Regions from separate parts of the Paraburkholderia sp. HC6.4b genome, predicted to be linked through region 3. Evidence: predicted binding sites of a transcription regulator. Region 3 holds the regulator's gene; each other region holds the start of a gene.
What was found. The regulator FNR, encoded in region 3, switches genes on or off when oxygen is low (the NO sensors DNR and NnrR bind a similar motif). The targets are predictions, from matches to a motif close to TTGATNNNNATCAA.
Positions count from the first base shown of each region.

Region 1: HDG34_RS19490 (basic amino acid/polyamine antiporter) is a predicted target of FNR. The motif match lies at 2,092-2,105, and genes of this name have one in related genera.
Region 2: HDG34_RS25835 (universal stress protein) is a predicted target of FNR. The motif match lies at 4,298-4,311, and genes of this name have one in related genera.

Region 1 is NZ_JACHDC010000012.1:139,234-145,603, forward strand. Features, by position in the region: gene arcA (arginine deiminase) at 1-481, opposite strand, end outside; gene HDG34_RS19490 (basic amino acid/polyamine antiporter) at 538-1,959, opposite strand; gene HDG34_RS19495 (ATP-binding protein) at 2,487-3,830, opposite strand; gene HDG34_RS19500 (response regulator) at 3,827-4,567, opposite strand; gene HDG34_RS39275 (hypothetical protein) at 4,575-4,697, opposite strand; gene HDG34_RS19505 (GFA family protein) at 4,694-5,065, opposite strand; gene HDG34_RS19510 (patatin-like phospholipase family protein) at 5,696-6,370, shown strand, end outside.
Region 2 is NZ_JACHDC010000018.1:86,638-93,007, reverse strand. Features, by position in the region: gene HDG34_RS25865 (SMP-30/gluconolactonase/LRE family protein) at 1-76, opposite strand, end outside; gene HDG34_RS25860 (dihydrodipicolinate synthase family protein) at 73-1,062, opposite strand; gene HDG34_RS25855 (LuxR family transcriptional regulator) at 1,638-2,342, shown strand; gene HDG34_RS25850 (hypothetical protein) at 2,326-2,643, opposite strand; gene HDG34_RS25845 (acyl-homoserine-lactone synthase) at 2,800-3,393, shown strand; gene HDG34_RS25840 (FadR/GntR family transcriptional regulator) at 3,449-4,138, opposite strand; gene HDG34_RS25835 (universal stress protein) at 4,420-4,887, shown strand; gene HDG34_RS25830 (helix-turn-helix domain-containing protein) at 5,109-5,876, shown strand; gene HDG34_RS25825 (SUMF1/EgtB/PvdO family nonheme iron enzyme) at 5,991-6,370, shown strand, end outside.
Region 3 is NZ_JACHDC010000031.1:28,389-34,758, reverse strand. Features, by position in the region: gene HDG34_RS35575 (universal stress protein) at 1-296, shown strand, start outside; gene HDG34_RS35570 (universal stress protein) at 365-826, opposite strand; gene HDG34_RS35565 (response regulator) at 1,147-1,554, shown strand; gene fnr (fumarate/nitrate reduction transcriptional regulator Fnr) at 1,571-2,353, shown strand; gene HDG34_RS35555 (PAS domain S-box protein) at 2,476-3,576, shown strand; gene HDG34_RS35550 (universal stress protein) at 3,610-4,080, opposite strand; gene HDG34_RS35545 (universal stress protein) at 4,131-5,132, opposite strand; gene HDG34_RS35540 (zinc-dependent alcohol dehydrogenase family protein) at 5,291-6,280, opposite strand.

The DNA.
Region 1 (6,370 bases), on a different contig from region 3:
GCGGCGGCAGCAGATATTCGGTGCCGCCCGCCGCTTCTTTCGCGACCTCCAGCGCCTTGCCGCCGTGCGCTTCCGGGAAGTCGTGAGTGGATAGCCCACCAATCAGCGTTTCGGCCAGCTTGCGATTGTCGAGCCCTTCCAGATAGCTTCTCAATTCATCGATAAAGCCGAGGCCGACCTGATTCGGCACCACCTGGTTGTCGAGAATCCACTTCTTGCCTTCGGGCACCGCGACCGTTTCGGCGAGCAGATTGTGCATCTCCACCACTTCGACGCCGCGGTCGCGCATCTTCGTGACGAAGTCGAAGTGGTCGCGCTTCGCGTTCTCGACCCACAGTACGTCGTCGAACAGCAGTTCATCGCAATTGCTCGGGGTAAGACGCTGATGCGCGAGCCCCGGTGCGCAGACCATCACTTTGCGCAGCTGCCCGACTTCCGAGTAGACACCCAATTCACCCGCTTTCGCGTCCGTGTTCGCCATGATGATCTCCTGAATGCCAATGTTGGCCCGCTCTGTTCAATCGGATTTCATTAAAGCTAAATCGCGATCCTTCCGGTTACGAGGCCATAGATGCCGATGATCGCGCCAATGATCGCAACGATAAAAATGATCCAGTCGGAAACGATGAAGACATTCTTGTTCTGCTCGCGCCGAGCCCAGATATAAAGCGCCGTTCCTGGCGCATACAGCACGGCGGAAAGCAGAATGAATTTCAGGCCACCCGCCCAGATCATGAAGACCGTATAGATCGAGGCGATTGCGGCCATGATGAAGTCACGCCGGCGCTCGTCGGCGCGCACGTCGTAACCGTCGCCGCGATTCGCGTTCATGCAGCCGAACACCGCGACGAAGAGGTACGGAATCAACGACATCGCGCTCGTCAGATTCAGCATCAGCGCGAACGCATCGCGCGAGAAGTAGGTGCTGATGACGAGCAGCTGCACCACGATGTTGGTCAGCCACAATGCATTGGCAGGTACCTTGTTGGCGTTTTCCCTCGCGAATACGGCGGGCATGTCTTCAGTCTTTGCCGCCGTGAACAACACTTCGGCGCAGATCAGCGACCAGGCGAGATAAGCGCCCAGTACCGAAATCAGCAAACCTATGCTGACGAAAACCGCGCCCCAATGACCGACCACCGCTTCGAGCACCGCCGCCATCGACGGCTGCCGCATGGCCGCGATGTCGGCGCGCTGGAGCACTGCGTAAGGCAGCATCGTCACGAGCACCATCAGCGAGGTCACGACGACGAAGCCGAGAATCGTCGACTGGCCGACATCGGAACGCTTCTTCGCATAACGGGAATAAACGCTCGCCCCTTCGATACCGATGAACACGAACACCGTGACCAGCATCGTGGCCCGCACCTGCTCGAGGATATTGCCTTCGAGTCCTCCGCCGTAGAGGTTGGCCTGGAACAGGTCCAACCGGAAGCCGAAGATCAGGATCAAGATGAACACCAGAATCGGAATGATCTTGGCGACCGTGACGATACTGTTGATGAAGGCCGCCTGCTGCACGCCCTTCAGGATCATGAAATGAAATAGCCAGATGCCGATCGATGCAACGACGATCGCGACGACCGTATTGCCATCGCCGAACACGGGAAAAAACGCGCCGAGTGTCGACTTGATCAGCACCCAGTAAGAAACGTTGCCGATACAGCTACCGATCCAATAGCCAAATGCGGAGAGAAAGCCCGGATAATCGCCAAAGCCCGCTTTCGCATACGCAAACACGCCGGCGTCCAGTTCGGGCTTGCGTTCGGCCAGCGCCTGAAATACGCGCGCCAGCATATACATGCCCGTGCCCGCAATCAGCCAGGCAATCACGGCACCCACCGGACCGGTGGCATTGGCAAAAGTGCGCGGCAGGGAAAAGATCCCGGCTCCGACCATGCCGCCCACCACCATCCCGGTGAGTTGCATTTTTGACATCTTTTGTGGAGTGGACGCCATTCGGATTCCTTTTAGTTACCTTTTTAACAAGGATCTTTAATCAGATTCGAACGAAACGTGTCTCTCGGCCAATCTTGCTGTTGATCAGCCGCGCTACTCTGCAACCACCACACGAAAAGAATGGTCTGTCCATTGGCGTTTGTCAATTTATCGAAGACAAGGTAACGGACTGTGGCTCGCGATGCGATCGAATCCATCGATGCTGCGTTGCCGAATCTGGTTGAATTTGCGAATTAACAATTCACCACGCATCTGAATCGCTCGCATCGAAAAGTCGCTTTGAATGTCGATGATTTAACAATCATGCGACCTGCCGCATCATCGTCGCGGTTTTCTCAAATGATGGGGAATCGCAGAAGCGAGCTGAACCGGTGGTCGTTCAGAACTACTGAGAAGCACCAGAGCCACAGCTCGAAATGGCGCGCGGGGGTCATTAATAGTCCAAACCCGATGACGATTTCGTAATGGCGGGCTTTGTGAATTTTTCTGACGGAATCGTCTGCGTGTCCGCGCCGCAAGAGGTCCAACTATGATTCGCGCAACTTCCTCAACGTCAGCCGCGCTTCGAGACCGCCGCCGACGCGGTTGTGCAGCGTGAGCGTCGCGTCCATCGCGAGCGCGAGTTGTCGCGCAATCGCGAGCCCCAGCCCCGTGCCGCCCGTTTGACGATTGCGCGACCCTTCGAGCCGCACGAACGGCTCGAACACCGTCTCCAGCGACTCGACCGGAATGCCGGGACCGCGATCGAGCACCGACACGGTAGCCTCGCCATCGTGCAACGCCCCGATATCGATCTGCGCGGCGCCGCCGTACCTCAGCGCGTTATCGACCAGATTGCCAACGATGCGCTTCAACGCCTGCGGACGCATCGTCAGCGACTGGCCGAAATGGCCCTGCAGTGACACTTGCTGACCCGCGTCGACGTAATCGCACACCAGGCTGTCGAACAGTGCATCGGGATCGATGCGGCGCGGCACCTCGGTCGTGCCATGCATCGTGCGCGCATAGGTGACCCCTTCCTTGACCAGCGCCTCCATTTCCTGCAGATCCTGGCGCAGCTTTGCGGCCTCGCTGTCGTTGTCCATCGTGTCGACACGCAGACGCATGCGCGTGATCGGCGTCTGCAAATCGTGCGAAATCGCCGCGAGAATCTGCATGCGCTCGGTCATGTACGTGGCGATCCGGTCCTGCATCGCGTTGAACGCGCGCGCGGCGCGCGCCACTTCGGACGGACCGGCTTCGCGCAGACGCGCGGCCTTCAGGTCGGGGCCGAGCGTGTCGGCCGCGACTGCGAGCTGATTGAGCGGGCGCGTCGCGAGCCGTACCGCCAGCCAGCAGCAGGCCGCGAGCACGAGCAGCTGCAGCGTCAGCACGAGCGGCAGCCAGCGCGACAACGGGGCGCCGGGCATTGGCCGCAGGTCGATGGTGAGCGGCGTGCCGTCGCTCAGTTTCAGGTGCACCTGCAGACGCTCGCGATCGCCCGGCACTGCGTTGACGGTCAACGGATAACGCGTGCCGATGCCATCGCCGATCGACTGCGCGACGCGCGCCGACAGGCTCGCGTCGACCGGGGTGCCTGGCACGCCCGGGCCGAGCACGAACTCATAGCTGCGCCGCGCGAGCCGCGGCAGCCACTGGGCGCGCTCGTCGGGCGGCAGATGATCGAGCAGCGCGACCGAGCTCGCCACCTCGCGCTCGATGTAGCCCATCATGATGTTGGTCATCGTCTGGTCGCGCTCGGTCATCGTGAGCCAGAACGACAGCGCCTGCGCGAGCGCGAGCCCGACGAACAAAATCACCGCGAGCCGCGCGAACAGCGTGCGCGGCCAATGCGGCCAGCGCAGCAACGACGGTGATGGAGATGCGCTCATTGCGGATCTCCGATCGCGGTCACGGCCGCTGAAAACACATAGCCCTCGCTGCGCAGCGTCTTGATGTAGCGCGGCTCGCGCGCGCCGTCCCGCAGGCGTTGACGCAGGCGGCTCACCATCAGATCGATCGAGCGGTCGAACGGATCGGCCTGGCGTCCCTGGGTGAGGTTCAGCAACTGATCGCGCGTGAGCACGCGCTGCGGATGATCGAGAAACACACGCAACAGACGGTACTCCGCGCCGCTCAACGCCACCTCGGTTCCGTCCGCGTCGAGCAGATGGCGCGCGGTCGTGTCGAGCCGCCAGTCGCCGAAGCACAGCATCGGCGCCGACTCCGTCACCTCCATGCCGGGCGGCAGCATGCGCGCGCGGCGCAGCACCGAACGGATTCGCGCGAGCAACTCGCGTGCGGCGAACGGTTTGGTCAGGTAATCGTCGGCGCCCATTTCGAGGCCGACGATCCGGTCCGCTTCCTCGCTGCGCGCCGTCAGCATCAGGATCGGCACTGTGCGGAACTTGCCCGCGCGCAACTCACGGCACAGCACGAGGCCGTCTTCGCCGGGCAGCATCAGGTCGAGCACGATCAGGTCGGGCGCGCCGTTCTCGAGCGCGGCGCGCATCTGGCGGCCATTGGCCGCGAGCGAGACACGCACGCCGTTTTTCTCGAGGTATCCCGCGAGCAGTTCACGGATACCGCGATCGTCATCGACGATCAGTACGTGGTCGGAGGTTTCCATCGACGGACTATCTGCAGCGGCGTTTGAGTTGCACGCCGCTCGACTGGATCAATGAACACTGCAACGGATGCGCGAGTTCGGCCGCGAAGCCGCCCGCCACGAACACCGCGATGGCAAACAGGCGTTTCATGCGTCCTCCAGCACGGAAAGACTCGCGCCATCGGCCACGCCGGCTTCGAGCGCGTAAGGATCGACCCCGTCGAGGCAGCCGATATTGACGCGCCATTGCTGCGGATCCTTGCGCGTCTGATGAAAAGGATAGATGCCGCAATGCTTGCAGAAGTAGTGTTTCGCGACCTTCGTGTTGAACTGGTATAGCGTCAGCGAATCCTCGCCACTCAGAATCTTCAACTGACTGGCGGGAAAGAGCGGCGTCATCAGCGCGCCCTTGCGGCGGCACAGGCTGCAGTTGCAACGACCAGCCGGAACGATTTCGGTGCGAACTTCGAACTTGACGGCCCCGCAGTGGCAGGACCCTTGCAGCAACCCGGCGTTCATGATGCTCTCCGTGATTTGACGATGCCTGCTTTATAGCCCGGTTCATCAGTCGAATTATGTCGTAATGTATCCGGCGGCCGAGACGATACATTACATTGCAATACGCCGCGGCGATTAGCGCAAGGCGAAACAGCGAAGATATACACGCGAGTTAGCATTTAAGCGGCACGCGCAAACGGATAACGCAGATTGCATGATTGCCACCGCATTATCGCGCTCAACCGTGCAAAGATACTCCGCCTATCCATGATTATGTGAGCGGCTTATGTAAGCGGCGCGACGGGGCGCGCCGGCCGGGCTCCCTACACGCTGTTTTTGACCTCGGCGTGACCAACCGGCTTTTCTATATTCCGCTTGAATGGCCGGCATTGCCAGACACAATCGCGCGTGACCAGCAAGCGGGCGATGACGGCCACGAGCCGGTTGCTCGCAAGCTCTGTGAATCAAGTTGAATACGCTTGACTTTTAGTCACCGGCCACTTCCAATACCAATGGTGCAGTGCGATGTTTCGCCTTTGAAACACGCCTCACCTCATTCGGTAGTTCACAGCATTGGCCAGCAGTTCATTCGTCCGCCGTGCATGCGGCGTCAGCTCGCGAAATGGAGCACTCCTCACTACCGGAGTCGTCTTGGCTGCAACAAAAAACCAACCCACCCACCGCGAACCCGCCCTTATCGATCTCGCATTGCAAGGCGGCGGATCGCACGGTGCTTTTACATGGGGCGTCCTCGACCGTTTGCTCGAAGAGTCGTGGCTGCGGATCGAAGGAATATCGGGTACGTCGGCTGGCGCGATGAACGCCGCGGTGCTGGTGAGCGGCTATCAGGCAGACGGCGCGGCCGGCGCGCGCGCCGCGCTCGAAGCCTTCTGGCGGCGAGTATTCGAAGCATCGGTGTACAGCCCGTTTCGCCGTACCCCGTTCGACGTGTTGATGGGCCGCTGGACGCTCGACTACTCGCCGCTCTTCATCGCGATGGACCTCGCGGCGCGCGTGTTTTCTCCCTACGACCTGAACCCGCGCGGCGTACATCCGCTGGCGAAGATTCTGCAGGACTCGATCGATTTCGCGCATCTGCGCGACGCGCCGATCAAGCTGTTCATCACCGCGACGCGCGTGCGCACGGGCCAGGCGCGTGTGTTTCGCAATGGCGACCTGACGCCTGACGTGCTGCTCGCCTCCGGCTGCCTGCCCACGCTGTTTCAGGCCGTGCAGATCGACGGTGAAGACTACTGGGACGGCGGCTATGCCGGTAATCCGACCATGACGCCGCTGGTACGCGAATGCACGTCGAGCGACACGCTG
Region 2 (6,370 bases), on a different contig from region 3:
CGATGATCAACGACTTGAAGCGCGGATCGAACACACGGATGGAAGGATCGGGATAGCGTCGGCTGTGATCGGTCATGGGGTTGTCTGCGTGTCGGGGCGGTTCGATTGGGTGGGCGCGAACTCGCGCTCGAGAGCGAGCAGCGTGCGCGCGGTCTGCGCGATCTTCGCATGATGCTCGCGCGGTGTCGAACTGAGCAGCGGCTGCAGCGGCCCCATGTCGGCGAGGCCCGTGAACGTGATTGCATCGTGCAGCACGCGGATCAGCGAGATGTCGTTGCGCAGCGTTTCGAGCGGCATGAACGCATCGTAGAGACGTTGGGCGGTGTCGTGATCGGCGCTAACGGCGTTACCGGCGCTCCGGCCGCTTTGCACCGCGCGCAGCAGCGCCATCACCATGCTCGGCGCGATACAGCCGCTTCCGGTCGTCCACGCTGCGAGCCCGAACTCGCGCAGATGCACGAGCGCCGGCCGCTCGCCCATGCCCGATACGATCTTCGCGGCCGGCACGCGTTGCAGCAGCCGGCGCAGATATGGATCGTCAGCGGGGTTGTCGCGCGGGATCGCATATTTGACCGCGCTCAGCGTCCCACGCTCGACGAGCCGCGCGAGTGTATCGACAGCGACGTAGTTTTCGCTCTTGATATACAGCGTGAGCGGCGTGCCGGCCGTGTCGGCGATCCGCGTGAGGCCCGTCTCGACGCCCTCGGACGTCGTGAAGCCGCCGAGCGGCAGCACCATCGCCGTGCGGTAACGCGTCTGCGCGAGGATGCGCGCCTGATCGAGCATCTTGCCGTAGTCGGGACCCAGCGCCGGAATCACCCGTGTCCCGGAACCCGCAGCCTCGGCGAGCAGGTCCAGCAGCTCGCGGTATTCGCTGACCGCGACGTGATAAAGGTTCGCATTGCCGCCATACAGTAGCGTGCGTACACCGCCCGCTTCGATATGGCGGATCAGCGCGAGATTCTGGGCAGGGTCGAGCGTGTAGTCGGCCCGGCGCGCGAGCGGCGGCACGGCCATGACCGACGCGGCGAACTCGCCGTCGCTAAGCGGTGATTCGTTCATGATGGTTGACGCGGAAACGCGTTAGGCGGAGGTTTCACGGTAGCATCGGCATCACAATGTTGTCAAACAACCTGTGCGTGACGATCGCCCAGCATGCCGTCGGCGGCCAATTGCGCGGGAGCCGATCACGAAATTTCCTTTTGTATAACAATGAAGCGGGCCCGCAGCCAGCGGAATCGGCGCAGGCTTTTTTGGCAACAAGGACACGGCGAGCAATAACCCGCTTTCCGAGATAATCGAGTAAATACGATTTAGTTTAAAGCGCGACGAAATAATGCCGTCAACGAAACATATTAAAATCTGTCGCCGGATGCCGATTAGCCGCGCCGCGCACCCGAGAAGCCCGGCCGGGTTAAAGATTTATTTCAATCAGCATAATAATAGGCGACGCCGGCGTTGCTATCACGTGGCGGCTATCGTTTACCCCGCGGAGCACCGGCGCATTGCGTTCGAGTTTTTAGTGATAGATTATGCGGACCAAAAGAGCGGACCGAAGTTTGTCTGCCAATAACCGCGAACGGGATGTTTGCGAGCCTGAGAGAGCCCAAAAATTGCCGCTACACTTTATCGAGCAGATGGCACCGCTACTGGACGCCGCCGACGAGGCGGAATGGTTCGGCGTAATTACGGGCTTTGCCGAAACGTGGGGCTTCGACAAGATTCTGGTCGCGATGCTGCCGCGGCCAACCATGCGTCTCGAGGACGCTTACCTGCGCAGCACTTACGCACCGGCATGGCGCCAGACGCACGACGAGCAAGGCATGGTGCATATCGATCCGACGGTCGCACACTGCCTGTCACGCTCATCGCCGCTGGTCTGGACGCCCGAGATTTTCGCCAGCCCGGCGCAGCAATCCCTGTATGAGGAAGCTCGCTCGTACGGCCTGAGCGCGGGCGTGACGCTGCCAATTCATGGGCCGAATCAGGAAGCCGGCATGATGTGCTTCGTCAATGACGACAAGCCGTCAGACGGGTTCAGGCGCCATGTGAACGCCGCGTTGCCGAACCTCGTGCTGTTGCGCGACCTGGTGATCGACACCAGCAAACAGCATCTGAATTCACATGCGCAGACCTTGATGCCGAAGCTCACGCCGCGCGAGCGAGAATGTCTGAAATGGACCGCACGCGGCAAATCCACGTGGGAGATATCTCACATCCTGAGTTGCTCGGAAGCGGTGGTGAACTTCCATATGAAAAACATCAGGGCGAAATTCGGCGTGAATTCGCGGCGTGCGGCAGCCGTGATCGCGGCGCAGCTTGGGCTTATTGACCCGGGTTGAGCAGCGCGGCCGCGTCGCGGCTGTACATCACGCGCTCGGCGCGACCCAGATCGGCGTCCGACACGGTCTTCATGAAGTACAGACCCAGCAGGATCGACACCGGCGCCGGGATCTCCGCGCCCGACTCGAAGCGGCTGCCGCGCGATTGCGTGACGCCAAAGCGAGCCCAGAAACGGCGCTGGCTCTCTTTTTTCTTCTTCCGGTAGGCAATGATCAGAACGCGATCCACTGCCGAAGAGACCTCCGAAGGACGCGCCTGGAGGTGGGTTTGCGGTTGCCAGTGATTGTCGAGGAGTTCCATTTTGGACCCTTGTAGGTTGGGGGCGGAGACGTGTCTGAATTCTGATATACCCGATAAGCATCCACACCTATCCAGGTAGGTAGGTGGCGCAAAGATTCAGAATGCATAAGTTTTCCTGCGTATCTGGCAGCCCCCCAACGCGTACAGGAGAACGTCATGCAAACCACGATCCGAATTGGACTCCGGCAGGAATTCGACAACGAACTGATCAACGAGATGTACCGCTTGCGCGCCCGTGTCTTTCACGGCCGGCTCGGCTGGGAAATTCCGACCATCGCGGGAATGGAGATAGACGGCTACGACGCGCTCGGGCCGTACTACATGCTGATTCAGGGCGAAGACGAACGGTTGCGCGGCTGTTGGCGCCTGATGCCGACCGAAGGTCCGAACATGCTGAAAGACACCTTCCCGCAGCTACTGCATGGCGCGGCCGCGCCGGTCGGGCGACATATCTGGGAACTGAGCCGCTGGGCGATCGAGACCGGCGGTGAGGAACAGTCGTTTGGTTTCACGGATATGACAATCCGCGCAATTCAGGAAGTGATGTGCTTCGCGCAGCACATGGGCATCACGCATTACGTCACGGTGACCACCACGCCGATCGAGAGGATGCTGCGCCGAGCCGGCCTCGACATCAGCCGGCTCGGGCCGCCGCTGCAGATTGGCATCGAGCGGGCCGTCGCGCTCGACGTCGCGGTGAGCGCGAAAACGCTGACCTCGCTGTTCGGGCCGGTCGCCGTCGCTGCTTGAGCCGCGCCGAAGCGCGGCCTGACAAAAGTCGCGACGCCTTCACCCGCGCGCGGACTCAGGAACCGAACATCCGTTCCAGCGCGTTCTCGAGATGCGCGCGCATTGCGGCCCCTGCGCCCGCCGCGTCCTTGCGGCGGATTGCGTCGAGCACCGCCATGTGTTCGGCCTGCACCAGCCGCTGCCGCTCCACCGTCTTGACGAGCGACAGATTGCGCGACAGGTTCATGCTGAACAGGATCTGCTCCTCGATGAACGACATCACCGTGATGAAAAACGGATTCTTCGACGCGCGCGCGACCGCCTGATGAAACAGGAAGTCATCCTTCGCGCCGATCCCCTGCGCCTCGATGATGCGCTCGAGCTCGTCCCACGCGTGCTGGATCGCGGCGATGTCGTCGGCGTCGGCCTTCAGCGCTGCCTGCGCGGCCGCGCCCGCCTCGGTCACGATGCGAAACTCATAGCAGCGGCGGATATCGGACAGCGTTTCGAGCGGCGCGAAGCGGCGTACGTCCGGATCGGGGCGCCGCGCGACGGTCGTGCCAGAGCCGTGCCGCGTCGAGATGATGCCGTCGGCCCGCAATCGCGCGAGCGCTTCGCGCACGGTCGGTCGGGACGTGGCGAAACGCTCCGCCAGCGCGTGCTCGGTCGGCAATCGCTCGCCTTCCTTGTACTCGCCTTCGAGGATGCGGTTGAGAATGTCGCCGTAGATCTGGTCGGGTAAGCCCTTGGTTTTTCGATCGTTCATCAGCGGACTGGCCAGCTTGTCTGAATATGGCTTGATTGTAAGGCCAACCCTGTTTCGGCTTCAGCAAAGTTCTACGGGTTGTAAGCATGCCAGGCTGCTTCGCGCACGCCGCCGCGTCCGCCATTTTGTCCGCGCCGCGCCGGAATATTTGGCCAGTGTTTGATTTACATCCTGGTCCGGTGCATCTTTTCGGGCAATCATCTAAGCTTCATTGGTATAAAAGATCAATAAACCTGCCGCGGTTAGCAATGTGGCAGACGCATTTTTGACTCGGAGCCGATATGTACACTCGCATCCTTGTAGCGGTCGACGGCAGCAATACCTCGCGCCGTGCGTTCGAAGCGGCGCTCGATCTCGCCAAATCGAATGGCGCGGTGTTGCGGCCATTTTATGTCGTCGAAAACACGCCGATGTACTTTGAGGCGCCCGGCTACGACCCGTCGATCCTGCGCAACCGCCTGATCGAGGAAGGCCAGGAGCTGCGTGCCGAGTTTTCGAAAGCGATGGCCGAGCAAGGTGTGAAGGGCGACCCGGCGGTCTCCGAGGCTTTGTCGCTCGGCGATGTCGCCGAGATCGTGCTGCAGGCCGCCGCTGAATTCAACGCCGACCTGCTCGTGATGGGCACGCACGGCCGGCGTGGCTTTCAGCGGCTGATTCTCGGCAGCGTCGCTGAACGCTGCGTGCGCCAGGCCACTCTTCCGGTTCTGCTGGTACCGTCCGCCGCGGGCACCGACAAGGAACCCGCCTGACTCTTTCATCAGGCGCGGGGCGGCACGCCACGCCCTGCCTTGCCGGAATCGAGCCACGCTACCCGTCGACGGGCGACGTCGATATAGGCCGCGGCGGCTCACCTTCTCACCTTCGTCAGAGCACCGCCGTTGCTCGGACTGCCGAGCAGCGAACGCGTCACTTTGCCGCCAGTTGCGGGTCATAGCGGGTGGGACAATTTCACCACTACCAATAATCGAACATGCTGAATCCTACTGCTGTGACCCGTTCCTCGACCCGCTCCGCCGGCAACCGCGAGGCCGTGGCGGCACGCGCAGCCGCACGTACCGCCGCGCGCTGCTCCAGCTGTTCGATGCGTGAGATCTGCATGCCGCAGGGGCTGTCGGCGGAGGAACTGCCGAAGCTCGAAACGCTGATCTGTTCGGCGCGCTCGGTGCCGCGCGGCGAAGCGCTGTATCGCAGCGGCGACCGCTTCGACAATATCTACGCGGTGCGCTCCGGCTCGATGAAGACCGTGATGGTCCACCGCGACGGCCGCGAACAGGTCACCGGGCTGCGTCTGGCCGGCGAGCCGCTCGGGCTCGACGGCATCAGCGCGGACCTCCATGCGTGCAGCGCCGTCGCGCTGGAAGACAGCACGGTGTGCATCGTTCCCTATAGCGCGCTGAAGCTGCTGTGTCGCGAAATCAGTTCGATCCAGGAACGCATGCACAAGCTACTGGGCGCGCAGATCGTCAGCGAAGCCGCGCAGATGATGGTGCTCGGCTCGCTGTCCGCCGACGAACGCGTCGCCGCCTTCCTGCTGGACGTGTCACAGCGCAATGCGCAGCGCGGCTACTCGTGGTCGGAATTCAATCTGCGAATGACGCGCGAGGACATGGGTAGCTACCTCGGCATGACGCTCGAAACGGTCAGCCGTACCCTGTCAAGATTTCAAAAACGCGGCCTGATCGACACGCGGGGCAAGCACATTCACATCGTCGATCTCCAAGGCTTGCGGCAGATCTAGCGGCCAGAGTGGCCTGGACGGTCGCGCTGTTAGTCTTGGCACGCCGCCTGCGAGCGGGTAGAGTTTTCAGACCGTCCCCCTACGGCAACCGTGTTGCATGGAGACCCGGCCCCAATGAATCGCGACCCTGTCCCGCATCATCCGCTCGTGCAGCGCCTGCTCGACGCGCGTCAAGTCACCGACGACCTGTTTGCGATCGTCAAACCCGACTACCTCTATGAACGGCCGATCCGCGAGCGTCACCGCGTCGTGTTCTACATCGGCCATCTCGAAGCGTTCGATCGCAATCTGCTCGACCAGCGTCTGTTCGATCTGCCGGCTTTCGCGCCGGAACTCGACCAGTTGTTCGCCTTCGGCATCGATCCGGTAGACGGCGGCTTTCCCACCGATCAACCCGGCGATTGGCCGTCGCTCGCCGCCGTGCGCGAGTATGCGACGCGCGCGCGCCGGCAGATCGACACCGCGCTCGACGAACTCGGCAGCGCGGCGCACGA
Region 3 (6,370 bases):
ATGCCCAGAGCCGGATGACCGCGCGCGGGATCAAGGGCACGGCCCGCACCGTCGAAGCCGCGATCACCGGCGAAGACGTCGCGCATCGCATCGTCGAGGCGGCGCTCGAATGGCACGCCGACGCGATCGTGATGGGCACGCACGGCCGCCGTGGTGTTCAACGACTGATGCTCGGCAGCGTCGCCGAGCGCGTGCTGCGCAGCGCCAGCTGCCCCGTGCTGATGGTTCCCGCGCACGCGAACGGCGCGACGCGCGATCAGTCAGTCCCGGCCTGCGCCGAAAACGAACTCACCTGAGCCGCGAAAACCGGCCTGCTGCGCGGCCGCTCCGACGCGATCGCGCCACGGCTGCGCGACGCGACGCTTCAGGGCCGCGCGTGCCCGTGTTCGTCATGCCGCACGATCAGCACCGGCTTGTCGGTCGCACGCACGAGCGACTCGGCGACGCTGCCGAGCAGAAAGCGCTGCACGCCGTGGCGGCCGTGCGTTCCCATCACGATCAGATCGGCTTCGATTTCGTCGGCGACGCGCGCGAGCACCGCGGACACGCTTTCGGCGTACGCGTCGATCACCCGCACGCCGCCGGGCACCTGCGCCTCGCGCATCAGCTCGCGCGGCGCATCGAGCGCGCGGCTGGCGAATTCTTGCGCCGCGGCCGCCGGTTCCGGCTCGAAAGCCACATCGGCATTGTCCGACCACTTGCCGTGCCCTACCACGCAGCAGGCTTCGAGTGTGGCGCCCGTCAGCTTCGCGAGCTTCAGCGCCTCGGCAAAGGCGCGCTGCGCGCTGGGACTGTCGTCGAGCGCAACCAGAATTCGTGCATACATGTTGGACTCCCTGTGAAAGCGCTGGCATGAACCGAAGCGGTGCCGTCGCGTGTCCGCGCCGACAGTGTGAAGCGCGCGCCGCCGCGCGGCTTGACGCAGGTCAATGGGTCTTTATCGGCTTGTTCCGTGATTACTTGATCAACTGCATGCCTGCGACCTTCGAAGCCGTCACGTCGAAAGTAGCCGTGTACTCGCACTCGGCTACATACCCCATCGCCAGCCATGCACTAGGAATATTCCTACAACACTACCCGAACTCCTAGCGCCGCTTAAATCCCCGCCGATATATTTCTGAGATGAGGTCGCCAATACTGGTCAGTATGGACACCGCTCCGCCAGCCACCTTATCGAGAGTCTTCCTCGTCGACGATGCGACCGAGGTCCGACGCCGGCTTGCTTGCCTGATCGCGCTGATTCCCGGCATCGAAATCGTCGGCGAGTCCGCCGGCGTCGAGCACACGTTCGACGACATCGTCGCGAGTCGCGCCGATGTCGCGGTGCTGGACCCGTGCTTCTCGGGCAAGACCAATCTGCTGCTGCTCGCGGCGCTGTCGCGGGTGCGGCCGTCCATCGTCAGCATCGTGTTGACCAATCATTGCACGACGGCGTTTCGCCGAGCGTGCGAAGCGGCGGGCGCCGACTTCTGCTTCGACAAGACCTCGGAGTTCGAACTCGCCTGCCGTGCCATCGAAGCGATTGCCTATGCGCGTCGTGCGCATCCGGTCTGACCGCCAGGAGCCGAGCATGCAAGTTGCCACAGTCTGTGAACCCCGCCACGACGCGCCCCGCACTTCGCACGTCGTACCGATCCACGTCGTGCCACGCACCGCGGCCACACGCTACGCCGTGCCGCGCTGCTCCACCTGCGCGATGCGCGCGATCTGCATGCCGCCCGAGCTGACATCCGACGAACTGAGCCGACTCGACACGTTGATCGGCTCGACGCGCTCGATCAAACGCGGTGATACGCTGTATCGCGCGGGCGATGCGTTTCAAAGCCTCTACGCGATCCGCGCCGGATCGTTCAAGACCGTGGTCATGCATCGCGACGGCCGCGAGCACGTGACCGGCTTCCAGATCGCCGGCGACTCGCTCGGCCTCGACGGCATCGGCGAGGGCAAGCAGAATTGCGATGCGATCGCGCTCGAAGACAGCGTCGTGTGCATCATTCCGTTCGCGCAGCTCGAGGCGATCTGTCGCGAGATGAAGCCGATGCAGCATCACATCTACCAGATGATGAGCAGCGAGATCGTGCGCGAGTCGAGCCAGATGATGCTGCTCGGCACGATGACCGCCGAACAGCGCGTCGCGACGTTTCTGCTGAACCTGTCGAAGCGCTTCAAGGCGCGCGGCTTTTCCGCGGCGGAGTTTCATTTGCGCATGACCCGCGAGGAAATCGGCTGCTTTCTGGGCATGAAGCTCGAAACGGTGAGCCGGATGTTCTCGAAGTTCCAGCGCGAGCGCCTCGTCAAGGCGAACGGCAAAACGATCCGCATCGAAGACGCGGAAGGACTGGCTCGGGTTTGAACGCCGACGCGTCGCTCGCCTCACGTTCGTTCGCGGGACATGCGGGGTGGAACAAGCGCTCCCGAACTGATATAACTCGGTGCGTTGCGGTGCGCGACCTTGCGTGACCACCCGGAGGAGCGATGGATCTGTCGAGCGGCGAGTCTTCCTGCTTCACCGGTGCGGCGTCCGTGTCGGATGTGCCCGTCGAGGATCGCTATTTCATGTTGATCGATGCGGTTCAGGACTATGCGATCTTCATGCTCGACGTGTCCGGCCGCGTGACCAGCTGGAATCCCGGCGCACAGCGCATCAAGGGCTACACGCCCGAAGAAATCATCGGCCAGCATTTCTCGAAGTTCTATACCCCGGAAGACATCGCGGCCGGCAAGCCCGCCCGCGAACTGGAAATCGCCGCAGCCGTAGGCCGCACCGAGGACGAAGGCTGGCGCGTACGTCGCGACGGCTCGCGTTTCTGGGCCAACGTGGTCGTTTCCGCCGTGCACGACGCGTCGGGCGCGCTGCTCGGCTTCGCCAAGATCACGCGCGACCTGACCGAACGTATGCGCCTCGCGGAACTCGAACGCGCGAATCAGGTATCCACGCACGTGCAGATCGCCCGCGAAAACGAGCAAAAACGTATGGCGCGCGAACTGCACGACGATCTCGGCCAACGGCTGACCGCGCTGAAAATGAGCGTCGCGCTGCTCGAAGCGAAGCTGAAAAGCCAGGCCGACACCGAGCCGCTGGCCGCGCAGACGCATGAACTGCAAAAGCAGATCGACTGGATGGCCGCTTCGCTGCGGCGTATCGCCGCCGATCTGCGGCCCCCGCTGCTCGACGACCTCGGGCTCGCCGCCGCGCTCGACTGGCTGGCCGAAGACTTCACGAAACGCTACGACGTGCGCTCGAGCGTGCATCTCGAACCGGCCGAGCCGGTGTGCGGCGAATTCGCGGCGACGGCGCTGTTTCGCATCGTTCAGGAGGCGTTGACGAACGTCGCGCGGCACGCCAAGGCCAGCTGCGTACGCATCGACATGACCTGCGCGGGCCCCATCGTATCGCTCGATATCGAGGATGACGGCGTGGGTGTCGCGCTGGATCGGTCGCAGGGAACAGATTCATTCGGTTTGCTCGGCATTCGCGAACGCGTGCGGCAGTTGCGCGGCAACGTGTCGTTCACCAGCTCGCCGGGCCATGGCTTCGGGATCTCGATCCAGATACCGGCCGACGCGCTCGCGTAATGTTCACGCGCTGCCGCGCCCCGCTGTCGCGGGTTACTCTGCGGGCGCATCCTCGGTGCTTGGCTCGCGCATGAGCAGCACCGGACAGGTCGAGAAACGCAGCACCCGCTCCGCCACGCTGCCGATCACGAGGCGCCGCACGCCGCGTCGCCCATGCGTGCCTAGCACAAGCAGATCGGCGTGGATCTGCTCGCCGTGGCGCAGCACGATCGCGGCGACGTCGTCGGACAGGCTCTCCGACTCGATCATTTCAGGGCGGCAAGGCACATCGGCGGCGGCGCAGGCCTGTTCGGCCTCCTCCAGCACCAATTGGCCGTCCTGGCGCAAGGCTTCGACGAGCGTGAGCGGGTCGTAATAGCCGGCATAGGAAAAGAGCGGCGTCTTGTCGACCACATAAACCGGATGCACGACGCCCTTCGTCAACGCGGCGAGATTCACCGCTTCTTTCAGCGCGCGTTTCGAGAAAGCACTGCCGTCTAGCGCGACGAGGATATGTTGGTACATGCCGATTCTCCACTGAGGTTGGATTTGTCAACGCGCGTGGCGCGCTCCCGCTACAGATAAAAGGGCCCGCCCGGACTGCCCGGATACGGCTCCCGCCACTCGCCGTGCGGCACGTCGTCCGCCCGCAATGACGACGCGCCGCGCGGACACACGAGCACGGGACACGCCGCGTCGCGCAGCGTGCGCGACGTCACGTGCCCCGGCAACGGGTGCGGCGCGCCGCGCATGCCGTGCGAACCCATCACGATCAGGTCCGCGTGCCAGCGTTGCGCTTCGTCCAGAATCGCGCTCGACGCATCGCCGGAATCATCGTCGAACTCGAGCAACGCGGTTTCGGCCGCGCGCCGGCTTTGTTCGAGCATCGCCGCGCCGCGCCGCAAGACATCGATTCGATGCTGCGACACGACTTCGAACGGTAACCATTCGCACCACGCGAAGCGGTCGTCGGCCGCGTAGACGACCTTGATGCGTGCGTCGGGCGGCGCTACCGCGAGCGCGGTGCGCAGCGCGTCGAGCGCGGTGTCGCTGCCATCGATCGCGACCAGCACGCGGCTCACCGCCGAGGCATCGCTCGCGTCGGTCGACCTCGCCGGCATGTACAGCACCGGACGCCCGATCGACGCGACCAGTTCCTCGGGATCGATACGGCTGTCCCAGCGATGTTCACGCGGATGCGCGGCCACCGCGACCAGATCCGCGTCCCATTGCGTCGCCGTGTGGGCGAGCGCTTCGGCCGCGCCCTGATGCAGCGCGGTGAGATCGACGATCTCGGCGTCGGTCGCCGCGACGACGCCGTGCAACGCGATCACCGCGTCGCGCAGCGCGGCCTGCGCGCCGTGCAGCATCGCGCGATGCGCCTCGCACCAGTCCGGATAGCTGAGCATCAGCGTCGGATAAAGCGCGGCAGGATTGCAAACGATATCGACGAGACGAAAGCGCGCATCCGCCGCGACCAACTGCCGGGCGACGCGCGTGCCGAGCGGCAGTCCGCTGCCGCCCGCGGACGCGATCATCACGCGGTGGAAGGTGTTGCGCCCGGCAGCAGTGTTCATCGGCTCTCCTCGGATCGTCGCACCGCGAGGCGGCGCGTCAAGCGCGTCGCTTCACACCTCGGCCCGTGACGGGGACGCCAACGGTTCGCGCTTACATGATGAACGCCGACGCGGCGCGCGGCTTGATCTGTATCAAGCGCGAACGGCTCGCTAGCGGATCACGGGCGGACCGCGAGCACGGCCGCGCCGGTCAGGTTGCCGTTGCGCAGATCGTCGAGCGCGCGGTTCGCGTCGCACAACGCGTAAGTCGTCGTCTCGATCGCGAGCTGCATCTCGGCGGCGCTGCGCATGAACTGAAGCCCATCGTCGCGGGTCAGATTCGCGACCGACACCATCCGCCGCTCGCCCCACAGAAACGCGTACGGGAACGACGGAATGTCGCTCATATGAATGCCGCCGCACACCACCACGCCGCCTTTCGCGACCGCCTGCAACGCCAGCGGCACCAGTGCGCCGACCGGCGCGAACAGCAGCGCGGCGTCGAGTTCGCCGGGCGGTGCCTCGTCGCTGCCGCCGGCCCATGCCGCGCCGAGGCGCAGCGCGAGTTGCTGGGCCGCGTGGTCGCCGGGACGCGTGAACGCATAGACGGTGCGCTGCTGGTGACGCGCCACCTGCGCGACGAGATGCGCGGCCGCGCCGAAACCGTAGATGCCGATCCGTTCGGCGTCGCCCGCCATGCTCAACGTGCGATAGCCGATCAGACCCGCGCACAGCAGCGGCGCGGCCTCGATATCGCTGTAGTGCGGCGGCAGATGAAAGCAGTAGCGGCTGTCGGCGACGGTGCGCTCGGCGTAGCCGCCGTCGATCGTGTAGCCGGTGAAGCCAGCGTCGTCACAGAGATTTTCGCGGGCGGACAGACAGTAGCGGCAGTGGCCGCAGGTGCGCCCGACCCACGGCACGCCGACCCGCTCGCCCACCGTGAAACCGCTGACGCCCGCGCCCAATTCGGCCACCACGCCGACGATTTCGTGGCCGGGAATCACCGGCCGCTTTGGATGCTCGAGCTCGCGGTCGACCAGATGCAGGTCCGTGCGGCACACGCCGCACGCATGAACGTCGATCAGGATCTCCCCGGCACCGGGCCGCGGATCAGGCACTTCCCGCTCGGTCAGTGTCGCCGAGTTGCCGTCGAACACCATCGCTCGCATCGGGTTCTCCTTCAGATGCTTCGGCGGCGACAAGCTGCCGTCATGGCAGACAGCGAGGCGCGCGCCGTTCTCATCAGCGTAGGCGCGCCA